2 linked regions of the Rhizobium sp. SSA_523 genome follow. The protein of the gene in region 1 interacts with the protein of each later gene in a pairwise test. Links are inferred from orthologs where the notes say so. Each region holds a gene or a part of one and is shown in the gene's direction. Other genes may lie near its edges.

The links.
Region 2: the proteins of leuS (region 1) and ligA interact in binary tests that used the Escherichia coli proteins (3 or more experiments, as listed by UniProt). The link is inferred for Rhizobium sp. SSA_523 from one-to-one orthologs.

The regions. Positions count from the first base shown.
Region 1 is NZ_CP129382.1:2,809,364-2,826,032, forward strand. What follows is about bases 7,010-10,193. They hold leuS (leucine--tRNA ligase), read left to right. Parts: upstream 7,010-7,359; coding sequence 7,360-9,993; downstream 9,994-10,193. Other genes in these bases: QTJ18_RS21650 (YggS family pyridoxal phosphate-dependent enzyme), read right to left, coding at 7,010-7,189; QTJ18_RS21660 (LPS assembly lipoprotein LptE), read left to right, coding at 9,983-10,193. Also shown: QTJ18_RS21630 (ABC-F family ATP-binding cassette domain-containing protein), read left to right, coding at 1-1,375; acs (acetate--CoA ligase), read right to left, coding at 1,480-3,441; QTJ18_RS21640 (DUF1013 domain-containing protein), read left to right, coding at 3,664-4,365; QTJ18_RS21645 (propionyl-CoA synthetase), read right to left, coding at 4,490-6,430; more of QTJ18_RS21650, read right to left, coding at 6,530-7,009; more of QTJ18_RS21660, read left to right, coding at 10,194-10,510; holA (DNA polymerase III subunit delta), read left to right, coding at 10,510-11,553; QTJ18_RS21670 (ParB/RepB/Spo0J family partition protein), read right to left, coding at 11,731-12,612; QTJ18_RS21675 (ParA family protein), read right to left, coding at 12,631-13,422; 16S rRNA (guanine(527)-N(7))-methyltransferase RsmG, read right to left, coding at 13,442-14,059; tRNA uridine-5-carboxymethylaminomethyl(34) synthesis enzyme MnmG, read right to left, coding at 14,059-15,930; tRNA uridine-5-carboxymethylaminomethyl(34) synthesis GTPase MnmE, read right to left, coding at 15,967-16,669.
Region 2 is NZ_CP129382.1:1,424,392-1,435,725, reverse strand. What follows is about bases 8,376-11,334. They hold ligA (NAD-dependent DNA ligase LigA), read left to right. Parts: upstream 8,376-8,754; coding sequence 8,755-10,914; downstream 10,915-11,334. Other genes in these bases: QTJ18_RS15300 (GNAT family N-acetyltransferase), read right to left, coding at 11,122-11,334; recN (DNA repair protein RecN), read left to right, coding at 8,376-8,610. In the rest of the region: QTJ18_RS15340 (D-alanine--D-alanine ligase), read left to right, coding at 1-388; QTJ18_RS15335 (cell division protein FtsQ/DivIB), read left to right, coding at 406-1,320; cell division protein FtsA, read left to right, coding at 1,317-2,648; cell division protein FtsZ, read left to right, coding at 2,735-4,621; lpxC (UDP-3-O-acyl-N-acetylglucosamine deacetylase), read left to right, coding at 4,894-5,847; QTJ18_RS15315 (outer membrane protein assembly factor BamD), read left to right, coding at 6,084-6,926; more of recN, read left to right, coding at 6,937-8,375. UniProt on the Escherichia coli protein: DNA ligase that catalyzes the formation of phosphodiester linkages between 5'-phosphoryl and 3'-hydroxyl groups in double-stranded DNA using NAD as a coenzyme and as the energy source for the reaction.

The DNA.
Region 1 (16,669 bases):
CGCCGTGATGGATGGCGCGGGTCCCGTCAGCACCGTCGCTGCAGAGCTGCGCGAGCTGGAAGCAGCCATGTCCGATCCCGACCGGATGGCCGACATGGACGAGATCATCGAACGCTATGGCGAAGTGCAGGCCCGATACGAGGAACTGGACGGCTATGGCCTTGAGGGCAGGGCGCGGGAGGTTCTGGCAGGCCTGTCCTTCAGCCAGGCAATGATGGAGGGTGATGTCGGCGCCCTTTCGGGGGGCTGGAAAATGCGCGTGGCGCTCGCCCGCATCCTGCTGATGCGACCCGATGTCATGCTCCTCGACGAACCGAGCAACCATCTCGACCTGGAGAGCCTGATCTGGCTGGAAAACTTCCTCAAGACCTATGACGGCGCGCTTCTGATGACCTCGCATGATCGCGAGTTCATGAACCGCATCGTCAACAAGATCATCGAGATCGATTCGGGCTCCCTTACCAGCTATTCCGGCGATTACGGCTTCTATGAGCGGCAGCGCGAGCAGAGCGAGAAGCAGCAGCAGGCGCAGTTCGAACGGCAGCAGGCCATGCTGGCCAAGGAGATCAAGTTCATCGAACGGTTCAAGGCGCGGGCCTCCCATGCGGCGCAGGTGCAGAGCCGGGTGAAGAAACTGGACAAGATCGACCGCGTCGAGCCGCCCCGCCGGCGGCAGACCGTGGCATTCGATTTTCTGCCGGCACCCCGCTCCGGCGAAGATGTGGCAAGCCTCAAGAAGGTGTCGAAGCGATACGGCGACAAGACCATCTATGACGATTTCGACTTCATGATCCGCCGCCGTGAGCGCTGGTGCATCATGGGCGTCAATGGCGCCGGCAAGTCGACCCTGCTCAAGCTGATTGCCGGAAGCGCCAGCCCTGACCAGGGCAGCGTGTCGCTGGGCGCCAGCGTCAAGCTCGGCTATTTCGCCCAGCACGCCATGGAGATGCTGGAGGGCGAAAGCACCGTGCTGCAATGGCTCGAGGAGCGTTTTCCCAAAGCCGGACAGGCGCCGCTGCGCGCGCTGTGCGGGTGTTTCGGCTTTTCCGGCGATGATGTGGAAAAGAAATGCCGCGTGCTCTCGGGAGGCGAGAAGGCGCGGCTTGTCATGGCTGCCATGCTGTTTGACCCGCCGAACTTCCTCGTTCTCGACGAACCCACCAACCATCTGGATCTCGACACGAAGGAAATGCTGATCAAGGCCCTCTCGACCTTCGAGGGCACCATGCTGTTTGTCAGCCATGACCGGCACTTCCTCGCCGCCTTGTCCAATCGCGTGCTGGAACTGACCGCGGACGGAATCCAGCAATATGGCGGCGGCTATACCGAATATGTGGAACGCACCGGCTATGAGGCGCCGGGCCTGCAGGCATGACGGAAGCCTGGAATTTCAGCTGCTCTGCCCGCTCCCGGACACGGCGCTGGAGCGAAACAGGGACGGCAAGGGAGGCGGATGTCTGGCATCCGCCTCGCTGACGATCAGGCGGCAGCCGGCGCCTTGTTCTGCCGGTTTGCAATCAGATCATCGACAACCGCCGGATCGGCGAGCGTCGAGGTATCCCCCAGGGAGCCGAAATCGTCTTCCGCGATCTTGCGCAGGATGCGGCGCATGATCTTGCCCGATCGGGTCTTCGGCAGGCCGGGCGCGAACTGAATCTTATCCGGCGAAGCAATCGGTCCGATTTCCTGTCGCACATGCTTGACCAGTTCCTGGCGAAGCGCGTCCGTCCCTTCATTGCCTTCCATCAGCGTCACATAGCAGTATATGCCCTGGCCCTTGACGCTGTGCGGATAGCCGACGACAGCCGCCTCCGAAACGAGGCTATGGGAGACGAGCGCGGATTCCACCTCCGCCGTGCCCAGGCGATGGCCGGACACGTTCAGGACGTCGTCGACGCGGCCGGTGATCCAGTAATAGCCGTCCTCATCGCGGCGGCAGCCGTCGCCGGTGAAATACTTGCCCTTATAGGTGGAGAAGTAGGTCTGGATGAAGCGCTCGTGATCGCCATAGACACTGCGCATCTGGCCCGGCCAGCTATCGGTGATGCACAGATTGCCGTCCGCCGGACCGTCCAGCACATTGCCCTCATTATCGACCAGCTGCGGCTTGATGCCGAAGAAGGGCAGGGTGGCCGAGCCGGGCTTGAGGTCGATGGCGCCCGGCAGCGGCGTGATCATGTGACCGCCCGTTTCCGTCTGCCACCAGGTATCGACGACGGCGCAGCGCTTGTCGCCCACCACGTTGTAATACCATTCCCAGGCTTCGGGATTGATCGGCTCGCCCACCGTGCCGAGAAGGCGCAGGCTGGATCGCGAAGACCGCGTCACATATTCGTCGCCCGCCCCCATCAGCGAGCGGATGGCCGTCGGCGCCGTGTAGAAAATGTTGACCTTGTGCTTGTCGACGATTTCCCAGAAGCGACCCTGATCGGGGAAGTTGGGGACGCCTTCGAACATCAGCGAGGTCGCGCAATTGGCGAGCGGTCCATAGACGATGTAGGAATGGCCCGTCACCCAGCCGACATCGGCCGTGCACCAGTAGATATCGCCGTCATGATAATCGAAAACATATTCATGCGTCATGGCGGCATAGACCAGATAGCCGCCGGTGGTGTGCAGAACGCCCTTTGGCTTGCCGGTGGAGCCGGACGTATAGAGGATGAACAGCGGATCTTCCGCCTTCATCTTCACCGGTTCGCAATGACCCTTCACGCTGGCGATTTCCTGGTGATACCAGTGATCGCGGCCGGGCGCCCAGTTGATCTTGCCGCCGGTGCGGCGAACCACCAGAACATTGTTCACGGTGACATATTGGCGGGCGGCGATGTGGATCGCCTTGTCGGTGTTTTCCTTGAGCGGCACCGGCTTGCCGCCGCGCACGCCCTCGTCGCAAGTGATGACGAAGGTCGATTCACAATCCACGATCCGGCCGGCAAGGGCTTCCGGCGAAAAGCCGCCGAAGACCACCGAATGGACCGCGCCGATCCGCGCACAGGCGAGCATGGCATAGGCCGCCTCCGGGATCATCGGCATATAGATGGTAACCCGGTCGCCCTTCTTGACCCCGTGCTTCTTCAGCACATTCGCCAGCCGGCAGACCTGATCATAAAGCTGGTTATAGGTGATCTTCTTGTCGATATAGGGGTTGTCGCCCTCCCAGATCAGGGCGGTGCGCTCGCCATGCGTCTTCAGATGGCGGTCGATGCAATTGTAGGAAACATTGGTCAGACCGTCCTCGAACCACTTGATCGACACCTTCCCCTTGAAGGACGTGTTCTTGACCTTGGTGTAAGGCTTGAACCAGTCGATCCGCTTGCCGTGCTTGCCCCAGAACTTGTCCGGATCTTCGACGCTTTCCTCATACCATTTCAGGTATTTTTCGCGATCGATCAGGGCATGCGCCTTCACGTGCTTCTGAACTGGATACACCTTTTCTGACATCATACGCCTCCTCATTCCTCCACACCCTGCCTGCGCAGACACAGGCGCTCTTCAACTGACCTTGTATCAACTGGAGCCGTGACGGCAATTAGACAAAGGGTCATGACGCTTGAACAATTGCAATTTTCCGTAATTCCGTTTATAGAGCCCCCGAATTCCCGGAAATTGTGGTAAAACCCCACGGCCCGCGACCCCGGCGCGGACGATAGAAGGATTATATCCATGGCTCAACAACTGCTCATGCCGAAGGCGACGGCGGTCTGGCTCGTCGATAACACGGCCCTGTCCTTCGATCAGATCGCCCAGTTCTGCAAGCTGCACCCTCTGGAGGTGAAGGCAATTGCTGATGGCGAAGCCGCCCAGGGCATCAAGGGCCTTGACCCGATCGCAACGGGCCAGTTGTCACGCGATGAGATCGGTCGCGGCGAGCGGGACGTCAATTACAAGCTCAAGCTTTCCGACCCCAAGGTGCGGGTGCCGGAATCCAAGCGTCGCGGCCCGCGCTATACGCCGGTTTCCAAGCGGCAGGATCGTCCGAATGCCATTCTCTGGCTGGTGCGCAATCACCCCGAGCTGAAGGATACGCAGATCTCGCGGCTGGTCGGCACGACGAAATCCACCATCGAGCAGATCCGCGACCGCACCCATTGGAACGCCGCCAATCTGACGCCGATGGATCCTGTCACCCTCGGCCTCTGCAGCCAGATCGATCTTGACCTCGAAGTCGAACGCGCTTCCAAGAACCGTCCGCTGCCGACGGCCGCGGAGCTCGGGGCGACACTGCAATCGGCCGCCGAAACGGAAAATCTCGGCTATCGCTATGAGCGCGAGGAAGAGAAGGAGATCGACGCGAATGCCGTATTCGCCAAGCTCACCTCTCTGAAGTCGACGCGTCGCGACGACGAGGAAGACGACGCCTACTGAGCCATACGGCATCGCCCTCGAAAGCCGGCCCAGCGCCGGCTTTTTTGTGCGACGTGTTCGCAAACAGCGGCGTGACGTCGATCCTGGCACAAGCCCATGATCGACAGGTCGCGTTCCCGCCGCCCTACCGGATGCCCACATCCTGGGCGGTCCGGTTGCAATCATAGCCATGCCGCGTCAGGATTTCGCCGATTTCGTCCAGAATGACCGGATCGTCGATGGTCGCCGGCATTTTCCACGGCAGCCCATCCGCCATTTTCTGCATAGTGCCCCGCAGAATCTTGCCCGAACGGGTCTTCGGCAGACGCTCGACGATCATCACCGTCCTGAAGGCCGCCACCGGCCCGATCTCGCTGCGCACCAGGTCGACGACCTCGCGGGAAATCAGCGCCGGATCGCGCGAGACGCGGTTCTTCAAGACCAGGAAGCCGCAGGGGATCTGCCCCTTCAGCACGTCCGCGACGCCGATAACGGCGCATTCCGCGACATCGGGATGCATGGCGCAGACCTCTTCCATGGCACCGGTGGACAGGCGATGGCCGGCGCAATTGATGATATCGTCGGTCCGCGCCATCACATAGACATAGCCGTCCTCGTCCAGCATGCCCGCGTCGGCGGTTTTGTAGGCGCCTTGAAATTCCTCGAGGCAGGTCTCGCGAAAGCGCTGGTCCGCATTCCAGAAACTGACCAGACAGCCGGGGGGCAAGGGCAGGGTGATGACGATGTTGCCGAGCGTTCCGGCAGGGACCGGGTGGCCCGCATCATCCACGACAGACAGTGCATAACCCGGCATCGGCACCGCCGGGGAGCCATGCTTGACCGGAAGGAGTCCCAGCCCGAGCGGATTGGCGGCGACCGGCCAGCCCGTCTCCGTCTGCCACCAGTGATCCACAACCGGAACCGACAGCATGCGTTCCGCCCATTTCAGCGTTTCCGGATCAGCCCTTTCGCCGGCGAGGAAGAGGGCACGCAGCTTGGTAAGGTCGTGCCGCTTGACGAGATCCCCGTCGGGATCATCGCGGCGGATGGCGCGAAAGGCTGTGGGTGCGGTAAACAGGACCCGCACATCGTAATCCGCCACGATCCGCCAGAAGGCACCCGCATCCGGCGTGCCGACCGGCTTGCCTTCGTAGACCACTGTCGGATTTCCCGAAAGAAGCGGCGCATAGACGATGTAGGAATGGCCCACCACCCAGCCGATATCCGAGGCAGCCCAGAAGGCTTCGCCGGGCTTTACCCCATAAATGTGCCGCATGCTCCAGAGCAGGGCGACCATATGGCCGCCATTGTCGCGCACCACGCCCTTGGGCTGGCCTGTCGTGCCGGAGGTATAGAGAACATATAAGGGATCGGTCGCCGCCACCGGCTCGCAGGGCACCACCGTTCCATGCGCCCTTTCGGCCTCCACCGCCTGGGCGAAATCGCGGTCGCCATGTTCGTATCGCAGCACTGCGTGCAACTGGTCGCGCTGCAGGATCAGGCAGGATTGCGGTTTTACCCTGGCCATGTCGACCGCCTGATCCAGCAGCGGCTTATAAGGGACGACACGGCCGGGCTCCAGGCCGCAACTGGCGCTGATCACCACCTTGGCCTGCGAATCATCCAGCCGGGTGGCCAGTTCATGGGCGGCAAACCCGCCGAACACGACGGAATGAATGGCGCCCAGCCGGGCACAGGCAAGCATGGAGAAGATCGCCTCCGGCACCATCGGCATGTAGATGATCACCCGATCACCCTTTTCCACGCCCATGCCCTTCAGTACGGCCGCAATGGCCTGAACCTCCGCCAGCATTTCGGCATAGGTGAAGGTCTTTTGCTCGCCGGTCATGGCGCTGTCGAAAATCAGCGCGCGGTCCTCTCCCCGCCCGGCATTCACATGGCGGTCCACGCAATTGTAACAGGTATTGGTGGTGCCACCGACAAACCAGCGGCCATAGGTGCCGGCTTCCGGATCGAAGATCCTTTCCGGCGGCGTGAACCAGTGGATGCCTTTTGCCGCCTCGGCCCAGAACCCTTCCGGATCCTGACGCCAACCTGCATAGACGGATTCATATCGGCTTTCCATGACGTCCTCCCCATCGAACTCCGCCCTAGTCTAGGGACAGGATGCTTTCCGGTGAAGCCCGACGAAAGAGGAAGGGGCCGCGTCTCCTCTTGTGCTTTGTCAACGCGCGCCGAAAATCGCCGATCCGACCCGTACACTCGTTGCGCCGAAGGCGATGGCCGTTTCGTAATCGCCCGACATGCCCATCGACAGTTTTGCCAGGCCGCATTCCTCCGCCAGCTTGGCGAGCAGCGCGAAATAGGGACCGGGATTCTGTTCGGCAGGCGGAATGCACATCAGGCCCTCCACCGGAAGGTCGAGCTCCGAACGGCAGAAGCGGACGAAATCGACGGTTGCCTTCGGCTCGATCCCGGCCTTTTGCGGCTCCATGCCAATATTGACCTGGACATAGAGCCTGGGCGAACGCCCTTGCTGTTTCATTTCCGCCGCCACGGCCCGGGCAATCTTCTCCCGGTCGATCGTCTCGATGACATCGAAGAGCGCGACTGCGTTGGCAGCCTTGTTCGACTGCAGCGGACCGATCAGGTGAAGTTCGATCCCGTCTGTCTCGGCTTTCAAGCCGGGCCATTTGGCCTCGCTTTCCTGCACGCGATTTTCGCCAAACACGCGCTGGCCGCAGGCGATCACGGGACGGATGGCATCCGCATCGAAGGTCTTCGAGACGGCCACCAGCATTGCGCTGCCATTGTCACGGCCGGCATTATGCTCGGCCTCGGCCATTTTCCGTCGGACTTCGGCAAGGCGTTCCTCAACAGTCATCGCGGTTCTCCCTGGTTGCACAAGGGCGATTAGCGCCAGAGCGGTCGTTAGGGAAGGGCCAACCGTCGCGAATGCGCCGGAAATGGACGGGAAGCGGCTGGAAAACTTGACGCTTCCGAACATTCGTGGTGAAGGTCACCGATCTTATTCAGACCCGGAAATGCACCGAAATGGCGACCGAACGTTACAATCCGCGCGATGCCGAACCCCGCTGGCAGACCACCTGGGCCGAAGCCAAGACCTTCGAGACCCGGAATGACGACCCGCGCGAAAAATATTACGTGCTGGAGATGTTCCCCTATCCCTCCGGCCGCATCCATATGGGCCATGTGCGCAATTACGCCATGGGCGACGTGGTGGCGCGCTACAAGCGGGCGCGCGGCTTGAACGTGCTTCACCCGATGGGCTGGGACGCCTTCGGCATGCCCGCTGAAAATGCGGCCATGCAGAACAAGGTGCATCCGAAGGAATGGACCTACCAGAATATCGCAACCATGCGCGCGCAGTTGAAGTCCATGGGCCTGTCGCTGGACTGGTCGCGCGAATTCGCCACCTGCGACGTCGAATATTACCATCGGCAGCAATATCTTTTCCTCGACATGATGGAAAAGGGCCTGGTCTATCGCAAACAATCCAAGGTCAACTGGGATCCAGTAGATCAGACCGTTCTGGCCAATGAGCAGGTGATCGAGGGTCGCGGCTGGCGTTCCGGCGCGCTCGTCGAGCAGCGGGAACTGACGCAGTGGTTCTTCAAGATCACGGATTTCGCGCAGGATCTGCTGGACGCGCTCGACACGCTGGATCAGTGGCCGGAAAAGGTCCGGCTGATGCAGAAGAACTGGATCGGCCGCTCCGAGGGTCTGACCATCCGCTGGGAAATGTCGGAAGCCACTCGATCGGCCGCCGATTGCAGCGAGATCGAGGTCTACACAACGCGACCCGATACTTTGTTTGGCGCCTCCTTCCTGGCCATTTCCGCCGATCACCCGGTGGCGAAGGCGCTTGCCGAGCAGCGGCCGGATATCAACGACTTCTGCGAGGAATGCCGTCGCCACGGCACGTCTCTCGCGGCACTGGAAACGGCCGAGAAGAAGGGCATCGATACCGGGCTGACGGTCAGGCATCCGCTGGACCCGGCCTGGGAACTGCCGGTCTATATCGCCAATTTTGTCCTGATGGATTACGGCACGGGCGCCATTTTCGGCTGCCCTTCCGGCGATCAGCGGGATCTGGACTTTGCGCGGAAATACGATCTTCCCGTCGTTCCCGTCGTCATGCCGGCCGATGGCGATGCCGAGCACTTCCACATCGGCAATGAGGCCTATGACGGCGACGGCGTGATGATCAATTCGCGCTTCCTGAACGGCATGACGACCGAAGCCGCCTTCCAGACAGTGGCGGACCGACTGACGGCGCAGCAGCTCGGCAATGCAGCGCAGGCCGCCCGCAAAGTGAATTTCCGGCTGCGCGACTGGGGAATTTCCCGTCAGCGCTATTGGGGCTGCCCCATTCCCGTCATCCACTGCGAGGATTGTGGCGTGGTACCGGTGCCCAAGCAGGATCTGCCGGTAAAACTGCCGGACGATGTGAGCTTCGATATTCCGGGAAATCCGCTGGATCGTCATCCAACTTGGACGAAGGTGTCCTGCCCGTGCTGCGGCAAGGCAGCGCGTCGCGAAACCGATACGATGGATACATTCGTCGATTCAAGCTGGTACTTCGCGCGTTTCACCGCGCCTTGGGAAGACAAGCCGACGAATCCGCAAGCGGCCGATCACTGGCTGCCGGTGGATCAGTATATCGGCGGCATCGAACATGCCATTCTGCATCTGCTCTATTCCCGCTTCTTCACCCGCGCCATGCGGGAGACGGGTCATGTCAGCCTGAAGGAGCCCTTCAAGGGCCTCTTCACGCAGGGCATGGTGGTGCATGAGACCTATCGTCTCGGCGAGGGTCAGAACGGCCAGTGGGTCGCCCCTGTCGATATCCGCATCGAGGATGACGGCGGCACCCGCAAGGCCTTTCTCCTGTCGTCGGGCGAAGAAGTGGCCATCGGCTCGATCGAGAAGATGTCCAAATCGAAGAAGAACGTCGTGGATCCGGACGATATCATCGCTTCCTATGGCGCCGATACCGCACGCTTCTTCGTTCTGTCGGACTCGCCTCCCGATCGCGACGTCATCTGGTCCGAGGCGGGCGTGGAAGGCGCACACCGATTCGTTCAGCGCGTCTGGCGTCTGATTGCCGAAGCGGCGCCCGTTCTGCGCACTGCTGAGGCAAAGCCGGCTAAGGATGGTCCGGCAATGGCGATCTCGCAAGCCGCCCACAAGACCCTGCAGGCGGTCCAGGCTGATTACGACAAGCTGGCCTTCAACAAGGCCGTCGCCCGCATTTACGAACTGGTGAACAGTCTCGCCGGACCGCTTGGCAAGGTGGCGGGTGGCCAGGAGGACGAGGCCTATGTCTGCGCCATGCGGGACGCCACGCGCATTCTCGTTCAGCTGATTGCGCCCATGACGCCGCATCTGGCGGAAGAATGCTGGATGACACTCGGCTTCGACGGCTATGTGGCTGAAGCCGCATGGCCGCAATTCGATCCCGAATTGGTGGCCGATAATCAGGTCCTGATGCCTGTCCAGGTCAACGGCAAGAAGCGAGCGGAATTGACAATTGCCCGCGATGCGGACCAAGATACCGTTCAGAAGGCAGCTCTGCAGCTTGACGCCGTTCAGACAGCCCTGGGCGGTAGTCAGCCCAAGAAGATCATCGTCGTCCCACAGAGGATCATCAACATTGTCGTCTGAGCTTCTGCCTGCCCTGCGGCGCGCCGGCCGTACCATCCTTGTCCTGTCCACCCTCGCACTGCTGGCCGGGTGCCAGGTGCGCCCGCTTTATTCGTCAGCCGGCACCGTGCCGGGCAAGCTTGCGGCGGTGAAGATTTCCGCTGCTGACGACCGTGTGGAGCAGAATGTTCGCAACCGTCTCGTCTTCCTCCTCAATGGTGGAAGCGGCGAGCCGGCCCAGGCGGATTATCAGCTTCAGATGAATGTCAGCGCCGTCCGCGCCAATATTCTGGACGACGAGATCTCGACCGCGCTGACGCCCGGCCGGGTGACGGTGACCGTCACCTACGCGCTGATTGCCACGCGGGACTCGAAGGTGCTGAAATCCGCCACGCGCTCAGTGACATCGCTGGTCGATATCGGTTACCAGGAATTCTCCAAACTGCGGGCCTATCGCGATGCAGAGGACCGGGCAAGCCGCGAATTGGCGGAAGTCATCCGTGCCGATCTTGCGGCCATTCTCGGCCGACAGGACTGATGGCAGAAATCAAAGCCTATGAATTCGACCGCTTTTTGCCGAAGGCGGTCGATCTCTACCGGATCTTCCTGATTTATGGGCCAGATCGCGGTCTGGTCTCGGAGCGGGCGAGTGCGCTGGCTTCGAAAGCGGGCGTCAAAGCCGACGATCCCTTTTCCTTCACGAAGCTTGAATTCAGCGATCTCCAGGGCGATCCCGGTCGCCTGGTGGACGAAGTGAATTCGCTCGGTCTCTTCGGCGGGGCGAAACTCATCTGGGTCAAGGGAAGCGGTGCCGACAAGGCTCTCACAGACGGATTGCAGACCCTCCTGTCGCTCGGCCCGCCGGACAACCTGCTCCTGATCGAGGCCGGAGATCTCAAAAAGACCAGCGCGCTGCGCAAGCTCTGCGAGGCCGGCAAGTTTTCCGTGGCGGTGCCCTGCTATGCCGATGATGCCAAGGCTCTCAACCAGCTGATCGATGAGGAACTCGCGACGGAGAAGTTGCGGATCGCACCGGATGCGCGGGAACGTCTGCTCAGCGTGCTGGGCGGCGATCGTGTCGCCTCGCGCAACGAAATTCGCAAGCTCGTCCTCTACTGCCGCGGCAGCGACATGATCAGCGAGGAGCAGGTGACAGAGATCATTGGCGATGCCAGCGCCATTTCCACCGACAATGCCGTTGATTGCATCCTGAAAGGCGATGTTGCGGGGCTCCATCACGCGCTGCAGAAGATCACCGCATCAAAGACGCCGATCTTTCTCGTTCTGCAGGCTTGCCTTAAGCAGTTTCAGCTGCTGGACGGCATGCGTAACGAAATGAACGAGAAGCGGACATCTGCCGCGCAGATCATGCAGACCACCGGACGGCATATTCACTTCAAACGCAAGCCGCTCTTTGAAAAGGCCCTGCGCAACTGGAGCGAGGCTGCGCTTGCCCGGGAAGCCAATCGGTTGCAAAACGCCATTCTGCAATCGCGCCAGCGCTCGGTCTTGGAAGACACGATCGCCGCCCAGACATTGCTGGCGACGGCCTTGCAATCGGCACGCGCCCAAAACCGCTGACCCGTCAAAACACCGGAATCCCCGGGTAAGCTAAAGCTTGAGCATCCGGGAGCGATTGCGTGACGGCTATGCGCCAGCCGCTCGGCGGACGCACGGCGACGGTATCATCTCGTAGACCGTGCGGCGCAGCACGGGCCAGGGTGAAACAAACGGATGCAAATGTTGGGACGGAACCCGCTAGCGGCGTTCGAGGAGACGGCAGATTTCCTCGAGCTGCTCCAGAGTGCGGTAGCTGATCCTGATCTGCCCGCCTGTTCCCTTGTGATTGATCTTGATATCGAGCCCTAGCGAATCGGACAGGCTGCGTTCCAAAGCCAGCGTATCGGAATCCTTTTCCTTTGCGCGGCCCGCCTGCAATGGCTCCGACTGGGCCTTGATGTCGTTCTGCGCCAGACGTTCCGCGTCGCGGACCGACATGCCTTTGGCCACGATCGTGCGGGCGAGACTGGCAGGATCGGAGGTGGATACGAGAGCACGTGCATGGCCGGCCGACAAATCCCCGGACGCCAGCATGTCACGCACTGGATCCGGCAGCTTCAGGAGCCGCAGGCTATTGGCGACGTGACTGCGGCTTTTGCCGATGATCTCGCCGAGGTCGTTTTGCGTATAGCCGTGATCTGCAATCAGCTGCTCATAGCCGAGAGCCTCTTCAAGCGGATTGAGATCCGATCGCTGGACATTCTCGACAATGGCGATTTCAAGAGCCGTGCGATCATCGACATCGCGGACGATGACGGGGATCTCGACCAGACCCGCCAGCTGCGCCGCGCGCCAGCGGCGCTCGCCGGCAATGATTTCAAAGGCCTGGCCGCGCGGGCGCACCACGACCGGCTGCACGATGCCATGCTGACGGATCGAGCTGGACAGATCCTGAAGCTCAGCCTCATCGAACATGCGTCTGGGATTGCGGGGATTGCGGCTGATATGCTCGATCGGCACAAGGCGATCGGCGCTCACGGGTTTCGGAGCAGCCTCTGAAAGCGGAAGAGTTTGATCGATCTCGCCGATCAATGCAGCAAGACCGCGGCCGAGGCGCCGCTTTGACGGTTCATCATTCATGCCATTACCTTCCGACGTTTAGGCGGCCTTGCGCCGACGTTCCCGCTGGATCACCTCCGAAGCCAGCTGGAGATAGGCCTGGCTACCGGCGCATTTGAGATCGTAAAGAATAGCCGGCTTACCATAAGAGGGAGCCTCTGACACGCGGACATTGCGCGGAATCAAGGTATGGTAAACTTTGTCGCCAAGATAGGTGCGGACATCGCTGACCACCTGCTGCGCGAGATTGTTGCGCGCATCGAACATGGTCAGCACGACGCCCTGAATATCCAGACCCGGATTGACGGTCTGGCGCACCTGATTCACGGTATCAAGAAGCTGGCTCAAACCTTCAAGCGCAAAGAATTCACATTGCAGGGGCACGAGCACAGAATGAGCCGCTGCCATGGCATTGATCGTCAGCAGGTTGAAAGAGGGCGGGCAGTCCAGAAGGATGTAGCTATAACGGTCTGAGTTCGGACCGGTGAGGGCACGCTTCAAACGAAATGCGCGATCGGAATCACGGCCGATTTCGGTCTCCAGCGCCAGAAGGTCCATGGTGGAGGGGACGATAGAAAGGTTCGGGACTGCCGTTGGGATGGCCGCTTCCGGCAGCGAGGCTCTGCCTGTCATGACGTCATAAGACGATAATTTACGGTCGCGGCGCTCAATCCCCAAGCCGGTGCTGGCATTACCCTGCGGATCGAGATCGACGATCAAGACGTTTTCGCCGATCGCCGCCAGCGCAGTCGCGAGATTGATTGCGGTTGTGGTCTTACCGACTCCGCCCTTTTGATTGGCGATAGTGATGATGCGATTCAGCTGGGACATCGGACACCTAAAACGGAGATCAATCCTTGCGCCGTAAATCGGAGATTTCTAAAATCACGGAATCATCTTCGATCGCGCTTCGATGTTGTATCAAATCGAACGACCAGCTGCTATCGGCTTTCTTGATCTCTGCGGCATAATCCCGGCCTTTGTGCAAATAGGCCCGCACCTCTGGATGATCTGTCATCCAAGGGGCGCAATAGTTCAGCAGCGACGAAAGATCCGCAAGTGCCCGAGCGGAAATGCAATCGCAGTGGGTAATTTGCGCAGAGGCTTCTTCTATCCTGACGGCATGGACCGTGCCGCGGGCGCCGGTCTCCAGCAGGGCGGTCCTCAGAAAAGAGGCCTTTTTCTGATTGCTCTCCACCAGATGAACCCAGCCATCATTCAACTCCGTGAGCAAGATGGCTGTGATGATGCCCGGAAAGCCGCCCCCGGAGCCGAGATCGATCCAGGTCTGAGGCCTCGGTGAGAGCTGGAAGATCTGAGCACTATCGGCGATATGGCGCTGCCACAGATCACCCTTGGTGGATGGAGCGACAAGGTTGATGGCTTTCGCCCAGCGCCGGAACAGGGCTTCGAACGCCGTCAGCCTCTGCTCCGTTTCACGTGAAACACTTATTCCGTTCAATTTCATCAAGAGACTCGGGATGCAGGCATGATGGGGTGCTTCTTGACCAGAGACAAGAGCAAAGCGAGGGCCGCTGGCGTCATGCCATCGACTTTGGCAGCCTGAGCAATATTTTTCGGCCGCACCCGGTCCAGCTTCATTTTCAACTCATTCGATAGGCCGGATATCCTTGAAAAATCGAAGTCAGTTGGGATCTGCCGCTCTTCATCCCTGCGAACGGCCTGAAGATCAGTCTGCTGCCGCTCAAGATAGACGGCGTAGCCCGCTTCGATTTCCAGCGCCTCAGATACCTTTGGCGGGAGAGCGGAAAGCTCCGGCCAGATTTCGGCCAGTCTTGCGATGGTGATGTCGGTGTGTGCCAAGAGCTCATAGCCCGAGCGACGCTGCCCATCGGCATTCAAGTGGAGCGCATGGGTTCGGCCCTGCTGCGGCGTCAGGTTGACCTCATGAAGTGTCTTGCGGCCCCGCTGCATCGCCTCATCATAAGCGCGGAACCGATCGGCGCGGGAGGAGCCGACAAGGCCGAGCTGGATACCGATGGGAGTGAGCCGGCTATCCGCATTGTCGGCGCGCAGAGACAGACGATATTCGGCCCGTGACGTGAACATCCGGTATGGCTCGCTGACGCCGCGCGAAGTTAGATCGTCGATCATCACCCCGATGTAGGAATCTGTGCGGCTGAAGCTGTGGCTCGGCAGATCCTGCGCACGCCGGGCGGCATTGAGGCCTGCAACAAGACCCTGCGCTGCCGCTTCCTCGTATCCTGTCGTTCCGTTGATCTGGCCCGCGAGAAAGAGGCCAGGCATCTTGCGAAGCTGGAGATCTTGCGTGAGCTCTCTCGGATCAACATGATCATATTCGATCGCATAGCCGGGCTGAATAATGTCAACACTTTCCAGTCCTGGAATGGTCCGAATGAATGCCTCTTGCACATCAGCGGGGAGGGAGGTCGATATGCCATTCGGATAGACGGTGGAATCATCGAGACCCTCTGGCTCCAGAAAGATCTGATGGCCGTCGCGCTCTCCGAACCGGGTGATCTTGTCCTCGATAGACGGGCAGTAGCGTGGCCCGACCCCGCTGATCTGCCCGGAATACATGGCCGACTTGCCAATATTATCGGATATGATCCGATGCGTCGCCTCGGTGGTTCGGGTGACGCCGCAGGCGATCTGCGGCGTCGTGATGCTGTCGGTCATGAAGGAGAAGGGTACGGGATCCTCGTCCGCTTCCTGGCGGCCAACTTGATCCCAATTTATGGTACGGCCATCGAGGCGCGCCGGCGTCCCGGTCTTCAGCCGGCCCAGGGCCAGACCGAGGGACAGAAGCGTGTGCGACAACCCCGTAGAGGGTGCTTCGCCTACGCGGCCGGCCGGCGTGGTGCTTGTGCCGATATGGATGACACCTCTCAGAAAGGTACCCGTTGTCAAGACGACGGATTTGGTCGACAGACGCTGCCCATCAGCCAGGATGACGGCGCAGATTTCTCCATCCGCGTGTTCCAGATCGAAGGCATCCCCCTCGATGACGATGAGATTCTCCTGCGATGCGATCTCGTTTTGCATCGCCTTGCGGTAAAGCTTGCGGTCGGCCTGCGTGCGCGGCCCGCGGACTGCAGGGCCTTTCTTGCGATTCAGGAGGCGGAACTGGATGCCGGCCTGGTCGGCAACCCGTCCCATCAATCCATCAAGCGCATCGACCTCCCGCACGAGATGGCCTTTTCCAAGGCCGCCAATTGCAGGATTGCACGACATGACACCGATCGTATCCCGGCGATGCGTAATGAGTGCCGTTTTGGCGCCAAGCCGTGCCGATGCTGAAGCAGCTTCGCAACCTGCGTGCCCGCCGCCAATAACGATGACATCAAACTTGTTCATGATCCTACCGACTGCTGACGCAGTGTTTCACGTGAGTCATTTCCCAATGCAGAACTCTGAGAAGATCACATCCAGCAGATCTTCCACATCGACGCGGCCTGTGATCCTGCCGAAGCAGTCGGCGGCCAGGCGCAGGCTTTCCGCGCGCAGATCGACTTGGTCCTCCTTTAACGCGTCCTGCAAATAAAGGGAAGCGTTTTGCAGATGGCCTTGGTGGCGCATTCGTCCGGCGCCAAGAGCTGAAATGGCGGTCCATTCTCGTTTGACATGTTCCAGGATCAGCTGCCGCAGATCGTCGAGGCCCTGTCCGCTTTCGACGGAGATTACCGCGTCCATCTCTTCCTGGGGCGGAACGTCCAGATCGGCCTTGCTCCAGATCCGGAGGATCGGAGGGGCATCAGAGCCGAAGGCGGGTTGTTCCGGAACCGAATCGACGGATCGCAGAAGAAGAACAAGATCGGCCTCAGCGGCGGCGCGTTTAGCGCGCCTGATACCCTCCTGTTCCACCTGATCCTGGCTCTCGCGAAGCCCTGCAGTATCGGAGAGGCGCACCAGGAAGCCATCCCAATCCAGGTCTACTTCAAGGACATCGCGCGTGGTGCCGGCAATCTCGGTGACTATGGCGACGTCGCGTCTGGCAAACGCGTTCAGGAGGCTTGATTTTCCGGCATTGGGAGCGCCGAGGATGACGACTTTGAACGCGTCGCGGAATGCGGAAGCGCGGAGGGTGGCGTCGCTC
Region 2 (11,334 bases), 1.4 Mb from region 1 along the record:
CGAGCTCACCTGTGGCGTCATGGACGGGGAGGCGCTCGGCGTCACCGAAATCGTGCCGCTTTCGGCAAGCTTTTACGATTATGATGCAAAATATGCCGCCGGCGGCTCCAGGCATGTGATCCCGGCGGAAATTTCACCGAATATTTACCAAAAGATTCAAAGACTGGCCGTCAAGGCGCACCAAGCGATGGGGTGTCGCGGCGTCAGTCGGTCCGACTTCCGCTTCGATGAGTCCCAAGCCGGGGAAGGCGAACTGATCTGGCTGGAAATCAACACCCAGCCGGGCATGACGCCGACATCGCTGGTGCCTGAAATGGCTGCTCATGCAGGTCGTTCTTTTGGTGAACTCGTCCGCTGGATGGTGGAGGATGCTTCGTGTTCTCGCTAATTGGTCAAAGAAGCAGCCTGCATCGCGGGCATAAAGAAAATGCCGGCCGTGGCTTCGGCGGCGCGCCGGAGGATCGTGTCGTTCTTCCGCGGCCCCTGCGGCGCACTGCACGGTTCCTGGTCAGTCTGGCGACCGGCCGCGTTCATATTCCGGCCCATACCGGCACGGTCGGCGTCTTCGCGCTCTTCGCGATTGTCGGCTTCGGCGGCATGTCGATTGGCGGGCATACCGAGGAAGTGGCCCAGGCAACGACTTCGGCGGCCGGTTTCGCCATCGAGAAAGTGCGCGTCTCCGGCAATGCGCAGACTTCGGAAATCGAGATCCTGCAGCTCCTCGGTCTCGACGGGACCTCGTCGCTCGTCTCCCTGGATGTCGAGGCGGCGCGTCTCAAGCTGATCGAGCTGCCATGGGTCGAAAGCGCCGAGGTGCGCAAGGTCTATCCGGATACGATCGATGTGGCGCTGCGCGAGCGGCAGGCCTTCGCCATCTGGCAGCATGGCTCGGAACTGTCGCTGATCGAACGCGACGGCCAGGTGATCGCGCCTCTGCGGGACAATAAATTCGCCTCATTGCCGTTGTTCGTGGGCCGCGATGCGGAAAAGAATGCAACTGAATTTCTCGACGAAATGGCGAACTGGCCGGATATCCGCAACCGCGTGCAGGCCTTCGTCCGCGTGGCAAGCCGCCGCTGGGATCTCCATCTCGGCAATGGCGTCGTGATCATGCTGCCGGAAGACAATCTCGACCAGGCGCTGAAGCTCCTGACCGAGTTCGAAGCAAAGGAAGGCGTGCTGGAGCGTGATATTGCCTCCATCGATCTGCGCCTGCCCGATCGTACCGCCGTCAGGCTGACGCCGGATGCGGCCGAACGTCGGGCGCAGGCCGTGGCCGCGCGCGAAAAAGCACTCAAGAAGGCGGGGAGCCAGACATGACTCTGTTCGGTTCTTCCGGCTTCGGCCTGCCGCGGCTGAAACCGCTTCCGTCGAAGCGCGCCCATGTCGTCTCCGTGCTCGATATCGGCTCCAGCAAGATCGTCTGCATGATCGGCCGGCTGACGCCGCGCAAGGAAAGCCAGATCCTGCCCAACCGCACGCATAATGTCGAAATCATCGGCATCGGCCATCAGCGTTCGCGCGGCGTCAAGTCGGGCGTCGTGGCCGATCTCGATGCGGTCGAAAGCGTCGTGCGGCTGGCGGTGGATGCGGCGGAGCGCATGGCAGGGCTGACCATCGACAGCCTGATCGTCAACGTGTCCGCCGGTCGGCTGACCAGCGATGTCTATACCGCGACCATCGATCTGGGCGGACAGGAAGTCATGGCGTCCGACCTGCGCAAGGTGCTGTCCGCCGGCGCCCAGCAATCGCTGCGGCAGGATCGCGCGGTGCTGCATTCCCTGCCCACCGGCTACACGCTGGACGGCGAGCGCGGCATTCGCGATCCTTTGTCCATGTATGGCGACATGCTCGGCGTCGACATGCATGTCGTGACCGCGGAGCATGCGGCGCTGAAGAATATCGAGCTTTGCGTCAACCGCGCGCATCTTTCGGTCGAAGGCATGGTGGCGACGCCCTATGCGAGCGGCCTGGCTGCGCTCGTGGATGACGAGGTGGAGCTGGGCTGCGCCGCCATCGACATGGGCGGCGGGACGACAACCATTTCGGTCTTTGCCGAGGGTAAGCTGGTGCATACCGATGCGATCGGCATCGGCGGCCACCATGTGACGACGGATCTGGCGCGCGGGCTTTCGACCCGTATCGAGGATGCCGAACGCATGAAGGTCGTGCATGGCTCCGCCATTGCCACGGCCGCCGACGAGCGGGACCTGATTTCGGTTCCTCCCATCGGTGAAGACGACCGCGATCTTCCAACCCAGGTGCCGCGTGCGCTCGTAACGCGCATTGTCCGCGCCCGGCTGGAGGAAACACTGGAACTGATCCGTGACCGGATTCAGGCCTCGGGCTTCAGCCCGATCGTCGGCAAGCGCGTCGTCCTGACAGGCGGCGCCAGCCAGTTGACCGGCCTGCCGGAAACGGCGCGCCGCATCCTTGCCCGCAATGTCCGGATCGGCCGTCCCATGGGCGTTTCCGGCCTGCCCACAGCGGCCAAGGGACCCGCATTTTCCACCGCGGTCGGTCTGATGATCTACCCGCAGGTGGCCGACATGGAAACGCATGCCGGGCAGGGAGGGCTGATGGCCTCGCTCGGCAGCGGTAACGGCCGCATTGCCCGGATGGGTCAATGGCTGAAGGAAAGTTTCTGACACTTTAGCTTCGGGCAAGGGTGTCGGCTTAGGTTTAAGAATTGGCTTGCTTGGCGAGGCGGCCTGGAAAAGAAGGAACGGTTACCATGACCATCAACTTGCGAAAGCCAGACATTACCGAGTTGAAGCCTCGGATCACTGTCTTCGGCGTCGGCGGCGGCGGCGGGAACGCTGTCAACAACATGATCACCGCTGGCCTGGAAGGCGTCGATTTCGTCGTTGCCAATACCGATGCCCAGGCCCTGACGATGACCAAGGCAGAGCGCATCATTCAGATGGGCGTGCAGGTCACCGAGGGTCTCGGCGCCGGATCGCAGCCGGAAGTCGGCCGCGCGGCCGCCGAGGAGTGCCTCGATGAGATCATGGACCACCTGTCCAGCACCCATATGTGCTTCGTCACCGCCGGCATGGGCGGCGGCACCGGCACTGGCGCAGCACCTGTCGTGGCACAGGCCGCACGCAGCAAGGGCATCCTGACCGTCGGCGTGGTGACCAAGCCGTTCCACTTCGAAGGCGGCCGTCGCATGCGGCTTGCCGAACAGGGCATCCAGGAACTGCAGAAGTCGGTCGATACGCTGATCGTCATTCCGAACCAGAACCTGTTCCGCATTGCCAACGACAAGACGACCTTCGCCGATGCTTTCGCAATGGCCGACCAGGTCCTGTATTCCGGTGTTGCCTGCATCACCGATCTGATGGTCAAGGAAGGTCTGATCAACCTCGATTTCGCCGACGTGCGTTCGGTCATGCGCGAAATGGGCCGCGCCATGATGGGCACCGGCGAGGCGTCCGGCCAGGGCCGCGCCATGCAGGCGGCAGAGGCGGCTATCGCCAATCCGCTGCTTGACGAGACCTCGATGAAGGGCGCCCAGGGCCTGCTGATCTCCATCACCGGCGGTCGCGACCTCACCCTGTTCGAAGTGGATGAAGCGGCAACGCGTATTCGCGAAGAAGTCGATCCGGATGCCAACATCATCCTCGGCGCCACCTTCGACGAAGCGCTCGAAGGCGTCATCCGCGTCTCCGTCGTCGCCACCGGCATCGATCGCGCGCTTGCCGAAAACGATCTTCGGGCCGCTGAGATGCGCGCGGCGCAGAAGCCGATTATCCGTCCTTCCGCGGCCGTTGCTTCGGCTCCGGCCGCAGTTCAGCCTGCGATGATGCAGGCATCCAGGCCGGTCCAGGCCGATCCCGTCGCCGATACGATCCGTCAGGCGGAAGCCGCGATGGAACGCGAACTTTCCATTCCGGCACCGCAGGCCGCACCCGTTGCCGAGCCTGTCCAGCAGGCCGCACCGGCACCGCAGCCGGCCATGAGCCGTCCGGCTCCGGTCGAAGAGCAGTTCCGTCCGCAGAGCCGGCTGTTCCAGCCTTCCGCACCGGCCGTCCCGGCAGAACAGGCCATGCCGCGTCCGGTCATGACACCGGCGCCGCAGCCGATCCAGGCAAACTATGCCCAGCCAGCCGCACAGGCTTATGCGCCTCAGCCGGCGGCAAATTTCGCGCCCCAGGCACCGCAGCCAACGCCGATGGCGGCACCGGCTCCGATGGCGGCTCAGGTCATGCCCCGCGTCGCACCGGCGCCGGTCGAGCCTGCCGCACCGGTCATCCGCCATCAGGCGGAGCAGGTCCGCATGCCGCGCGTGGAAGATTTCCCGCCGGTGGTGAAGGCCGAAATGGAGAGCCGTGCACAGCCGGTCCAGACAGCGCACGAAGAGCGGGGCCCAATGGGCCTGCTGAAGCGAATCACCAATTCGCTCGGTCGCCGCGAGGACGAAGAATCGGTGGCATCCGACATGACGGCCGCACCGGCCGCCGCGTCGCAGCAGCGCCGCATGCTCTCGCCGGAAGCCAGCCTGTATGCGCCGCGGCGCGGCAATCTGGACGATCACGGTCGCCAAGTGCCGTCCGCCAGCCATCATGAGGACGACCAGCTGGAAATCCCGGCCTTCCTGCGTCGCCAGTCGACGTGACGGAACAGCCGATTCTTACACATCGGTAACATTGAAGACCCGGGTTCCAGGCCCGGGTTTTCGTTTATAATCATGGGGCTGCGGAGAAGTGTTAGAGTGATGACAATCGTCATCATCGTAACAATCGGAAAGAAACAGTGATTTGGTTTGGGACGGTCTCCGCCGTATGTACTCAAGGTAAGGAAAGCGGCTTTCATACCATCGCGGTTATCGGTCGCAGCAAAAATATCGGATCGGCCGTTGGGCCGGACGGCGAGACAAAGGCAAAAAGAATGACTGTCGGACTTCTGGGCTTCCAAACCACGATCGCAACACCGGTATCCCTGTCGGGGATCGGCGTGCATTCGGGCAGTCCGGTATCGATCACCTTCCAGCCCGCCGAAGCCGGTACCGGCATTGTCTTCAGCCGCTCCTTTGCCGATGGCTCGGTGGCCGAGTATCGCGCCGTCTCGTCCAATGTCGGCAATACCGATCTCTGCACCGTGCTCGGCACCTCGCTGTCGCGGTCGGTGGCCACCATCGAACATGTCATGGCGGCGCTCTACGCGCTTGGGCTCGACAATGTCGTGGTCGAGGTCGATGGTGCCGAAATGCCGATCATGGACGGCTCGTCCTTTCCTTTCATCGAGGCCATCGAACAGGCGGGCATCGTCAATCTGGGCGAGAAGCGCCGCTATATCCGTGTGCTGAAGCCGGTACGGATCGATTCGGGTTCGTCCTGGGCAGAGTTCCGGCCCTATGACGGCACGCGGTTCGAGGTGGAGATCGATTTCGATTCGCCGCTGATCGGGCGTCAGTCCTGGAAGGGCGATCTCACCGCGCAGGTCTTCCGCGATGAGCTGTCGCGGGCGCGTACCTTCGGCTTCATGCGCGATGTCGAACGGCTTTGGGCTGCCGGTTATGCGCTGGGTTCCTCGCTCGAAAACTCCGTCGTCATTTCCGATGACGATACGGTGGTGAATGTCGAGGGCCTGCGTTTCGTCGATGAATTCGTCCGTCACAAGACGCTGGATGCCGTCGGCGATCTGGCGATTGCCGGGGCGCAGTTCATTGGCTGCTACCGCTCCTATCGCGGCGGCCACAAGATGAATTCCCAGGCGCTGAAGGCGCTTCTGTCCGATCGCACCGCCTATGAGATCGTCGAGGCACCGGTGCGCAGCCAGCGCGTTCGGGCCCGCGAGTTCGTTCCGGTGAACGCGCCGGAACTGACTGCCTGGTTCGGTTGAAGCTTTACTCTCCAGTCCAACTCGGCCGTCTCCCTGAGGCGGCCTTTTCTTTTTGCGGATCAAGGCTGTCCCGCCATAAATTTGCGTCAAACCGCCATCATTGCGTTGCCGTGCCGCTTCCTTTATGGCTACAACGCCAATCCTGGCGGACGATCTAATGACGCGTGACGAGCGGGTACGTCGAACGGGAACTGTCGAACGGGAACTGTCGAATGACTGAGACGAAGTCTGTTGCAATGCGGAAAGCGGCGCGTATCGCGGTCGCATCCTTGCTTTTGGCCGGCACCGGCATGCTGGTTTCCGCCTGCCAGTCGGACCCGGACATCGACATCACCAAGCTCGGCCTGAATGCCGACCCGCCGGAGCAGCTCTACAATCAGGGCCTGGCCAACATGAAGGCCGGCAACATGGCCGAGGCCAGCCGGAAATTCGATGCGATCGACAAGCAGAACCCGTTCACCGAATGGGGCCGCAAGGCGCTTGTGATGAGCACCTATTCGAAATATCGCCTTGGCCGCAATGACGAGGCTGTGGCCACCGGCAATCGCTATCTGAAGCAATATCCGACATCCGATGACAGCGCCTATGTGCAGTATCTCGTCGGTCTTGCCTATTCCAAGCAGATTGCCGATGTGACGCAGGACCAGAAGGCGTCCCGCAACACGATCGACGCCATGCAGAAGGTCATCGATAACTATCCTAAGTCGGAATATGTCGAGGATGCGCAGGCCAAGATCCGTTTTGCCCGCGACCAGCTTGCCGGCAAGGAAATGCAGATCGGCCGCTATTATCTTGAGCGTAAGGAATATCTGGCCGGGATCTCGCGCTTCCGCACCGTGGTCGAGCAATATGGCACGACCAACCAGGTCGAAGAGGCGCTGGCACGCCTGACGGAAGCCTATTATGCCATGGGTGTGGTGGAAGAGGCGCAGACCGCCGCGGCCGTGCTGGGCCACAACTATCCAGACAGCCAGTGGTATGCCGATTCCTACAAACTCTTGAAGGGCGGCGGTCTCGAGCCGCGTGAGAACCGCGGATCGTGGATCTCGCGTGCCGGGGCCAAGCTGCTCGGCGCCTGATAGGAAGATCATGCTCATCCAGTTGTCGATCCGCGATATCGTTCTGATCGAGCGGCTGGACCTCTCCTTCGAAAGCGGGCTGTCGGTACTGACAGGCGAGACGGGGGCGGGCAAATCCATCCTGCTCGACAGTCTCTCGCTTGCACTGGGCGGGCGCGGCGATGGCGGGCTTGTCCGCCACGGGCTGGACAAAGGGCAGGTTACGGCCGTTTTCGATGTTCCAGCTTCCCATCCGGCGCGAGTGCTGCTGCGCGAGAACGGGCTGGATGATGACGGTGATCTGATCTTCCGACGCGTGCAATCCGCGGATGGCCGCACCAAAGCGTCGATCAATGATCAGCCGGTCAGCGTGCAGATGATGCGGCAGATCGGCCAGATGCTGGTGGAGATCCACGGCCAGCATGACGACCGTGCGCTGGTCGATATCAATGCCCACCGAACGCTTCTCGATGCCTTTACCGGGCTCACGGAAGAGGTCCAGCAGGTCGCAGCTCTCTTCCGCACCTGGCGGGATGCCGAGCGCGCCTTGAAGACCCACCGCGCCAAGGTGGAGGCTGCCGCCCGCGAGGCCGATTATCTGCGCGCTTCGGTGGAGGAGCTGGAAGGCTTGAGCCCGCGCGACGGCGAGGAAGACGAGCTGGCCGAAGATCGCGCCCGCATGCAGAAATCCGAGCGCATTGCCGGGGATATTGCCGAAGCCTGCGATTTCCTGAACGGCAATGCTTCGCCTGTGCCTCTGATCGCTTCGCTGGTGCGCCGGCTGGAGCGCAAGAGCCAGGAGGCGCCCGGTCTTCTCGAAGACACGGTGCAGCTGCTGGATGCCGCGCTCGACAATCTTTCCAATGCGCAGATGGAAGCCGAAGCGGCGCTGCGCCGGACGGAATTCGATCCGCGGGAGCTGGAGCGGGTCGAGGAGCGTCTGTTTGCGCTTCGCGCCGCCTCCCGCAAATATGCCGTGGCGGTTGCCGAGCTTCCCGCGCTGGCGGAAAAGATGGTGGCCGATCTTGCAGAGCTGGATGCGGGCGAGGAGCGGCTCGGGCAGCTGCAGCGCACCGCCGAAAATGCCAAGACAGCCTATGACGAGGCCGCGCGCGCCCTGTCGCAGAAGCGCCAGAACGGTGCGTCTGCTCTTGGTGATGCGGTCATGGCCGAATTGCCGGCGCTGAAGCTGGAGCGCGCCCGCTTCATGGTCAATGTGACGGCAGATCCCGAAACGGCAGCGGCCGAGGGAATCGATACCGTCGAATTCCACGTGCAGACCAATCCCGGCACCCGTCCGGGGCCGATCATGAAGGTGGCCTCCGGCGGCGAGCTGTCGCGTTTCCTCCTGGCGCTGAAAGTGGCGCTGGCCGATCGCGGCTCGGCGCCGACTCTTGTTTTCGACGAGATCGATACCGGCGTGGGCGGCGCGGTGGCGGATGCCATCGGCCAGCGGCTGAAACGCCTGTCGCGGACGGTGCAGGTGCTCTCGGTGACCCATGCGCCGCAGGTTGCTGCCCGTGCCGCGACGCATTTGCTGATCTCCAAGGGACCCGCCAGCGACGGATCCGACAAGATCGCGACCCGCGTCGCCACCATGTCCGCAGCGCATCGCGCCGAGGAGATCGCCCGCATGCTGTCCGGCGCATCCGTGACCGACGAAGCCCGCGCCGCGGCCGCCAGCCTGCTCTCTGGCCGAGATTGAGGCTTCGTGCGAGCGGGCATGCACCGGGGCGTTTCTTCCCTGTGTTCGGCTGATCTATTCGACCGCCTTTTCTCCAAATGTCCATTTTGCGGCGGATCGGTTTCGTTTACAGACGCATATCAGTCTGCGGATGGAGTATGACATATGGCCGATGATCGCAAAGCGGTGGACGCGCTGACCGAAAGCGAGGCACGGGACGAGCTCGCCTTTCTCGCGGCGGAGATCGCCCGCCATGACGTGCTCTACCATCAGGGCGACAAGCCGGAGATTTCGGACGCGGATTATGATGCGCTCAAGCGTCGCAATGATGAGATCGAGGCCCGCTTTCCAGCCCTCATCCGCGAAGACAGCCCTTCGCAGCGGGTCGGGGCAGCGCCGGCCGCCACTTTCTCGCCGGTCACCCATGCCCGTCCCATGCTGTCGCTGGACAATACCTTCTCCGATTCGGACGTGGCGGATTTCGTAAGCTCGGTCTATCGCTTCCTCGGCCGCCTGCCGGATAGCTCGATCGCGTTCACGGCCGAGCCGAAGATCGACGGTCTGTCGATGTCGATCCGGTACGAAAAGGGCAGGCTGGTCAGCGGGGCGACGCGCGGTGACGGCACCACCGGGGAAAATGTCACCGCCAATATTCTGACGATCGGGGAGATTCCGAACCGGCTTCCGGCCGGCGTGCCGGATGTGGTGGAGGTGCGCGGTGAGGTCTACATGGCCAAGAGCGACTTCCTGGCGCTCAACGCGCAAATGGAGGCCGAGGGCAAGCAGACCTATGTCAATCCGCGCAACACCGCGGCCGGCTCGCTGCGCCAGCTTGATCCCAAGGTCACGGCCAGCCGCAAGCTGCGCTTCTTCGCCTATGCCTGGGGCGAAATCTCCGACATGCCGGCCACGACGCAGATGGGCATGGTGGAAACCTTCGCGCGCTGGGGCTTCCCGGTCAATCCGTTGATGAAGCGGCTGTCTTCCACCGAAGAGATCCTCGCGCATTACCACGAGATCGGATTGCTGCGGCCGGATCTCGATTACGACATAGACGGCGTGGTCTACAAAGTGGACGAGCTTGCGCTGCAGGAGCGCCTGGGCTTTCGTTCCCGCTCACCGCGCTGGGCGACGGCGCACAAGTTTCCGGCCGAACAAGCCTTCACCACGGTCGAGCAGATCGATATCCAGGTGGGACGCACCGGCGCCCTGACGCCCGTCGCAAGGTTGACGCCGATTACCGTCGGCGGGGTGGTCGTCACCAATGCCACGCTTCATAACGAGGATTACATCAAGGGCATCGGCAATACGGGCGAGCGTATCCGGCCCGACGATCACGATATCCGGATCGGCGATACCGTGATCGTCCAGCGGGCCGGCGATGTCATTCCGCAGGTGCTGGATGTGGTGCTGGACAAGCGGCCGGCCGATGCCAAGCCCTATGCCTTTCCGAAGAAATGCCCGGTCTGCGGCAGTCACGCGGTGCGCGAACGCAATGAGAAGACCGGGAGGCTCGATTCGGTGACGCGCTGCACGGGCGGTTTCGTCTGTTCCGCGCAGGCCAAGGAACATCTGAAACATTTCGTCTCCCGCAACGCCTATGACATCGAAGGCCTCGGCGCCAAGCAGATCGACTTCTTCTTTGAGGCAGAGGACCCGGCGCTGCAGATCCGGACCGCCCCGGATATTTTCACGCTGAAGAAGCGCCAGGAGGCGTCGGCGCTTGCCAAGCTCGAAAACATCGAGGGCTTCGGCAAGGTCAGCGTCCGCAAGCTGTTCGAATCGATCGACAACCGGCGCAATATCGCGCTCAATCGCTTCATCTTTGCCCTCGGCATCCGGCATGTCGGCGAGACGACGGCAAAACTCCTGGCGCGCGCCTATGGCAGCTATGCGGTCTTCGAGACTGCGATGCAGCAGGCAGCCTCCTTCTCCGGCGATGCCTGGGAGGAGTTGAACGCCATTGAAGGTATCGGCGAGATCATGGCCCGCGCCATTGTCGAATTCTTCAAGGAGCCGCGCAATATCGAAGTAATCTCCCGGCTGCTGGAGGAGGTGACGCCGCAGGCGATGGAACAGGTCGTCGCCAGCGGCAGCCCGGTCGCCGGCAAGACCGTGGTCTTCACCGGGGCACTGGAGAAATTCACGCGCGACGAGGCAAAGGCGCGCGCCGAAAGCCTGGGCGCCAAGGTTTCCGGCTCGGTCTCGAAGAAGACCGATATCCTGGTGGCCGGCCCCGGCGCTGGTTCCAAGCTCGACAAGGCGCGCGAACTGGGCATCACCACTCTCGACGAGGATGAGTGGCTGGCCCTGATCGGCGGGTAGTAGGCAATAGGCAGTAGGCAATCGGCAGTAGGCAATCGGCAGTAGGCAGTGGGGAGTAGGCAGTCGGCAGTAGGCAGTCGGCAGTCGGCAGTCGGCAGTAGATCTCCTTCGCTCATCCGAGCCTGGAGGCCTGCAGGCCAGAGGGATTTTTTGCTGCGCTGCCGGCTTCCCCGCGTGCCGGGAGCGGAGCGACGACAGGCGGCGCATTCACGCCTTCAGCCGCGCCATCGTATAGGCATCGATGAACTCACCGTCCCGGAAGGCGAAGTGGCGAAGCGTGCCTTCCACCTCGAAGCCGAATTTCCGGTAGAGTGCGATGGCTGCAGGATTGTCGACATAGACGGTCATTTCCAGGCGCTTCAGATTGTACCAGCGGTCCGCTATTGCCACGATTTCCCCCAGCAAGGCCGAGCCGATGCC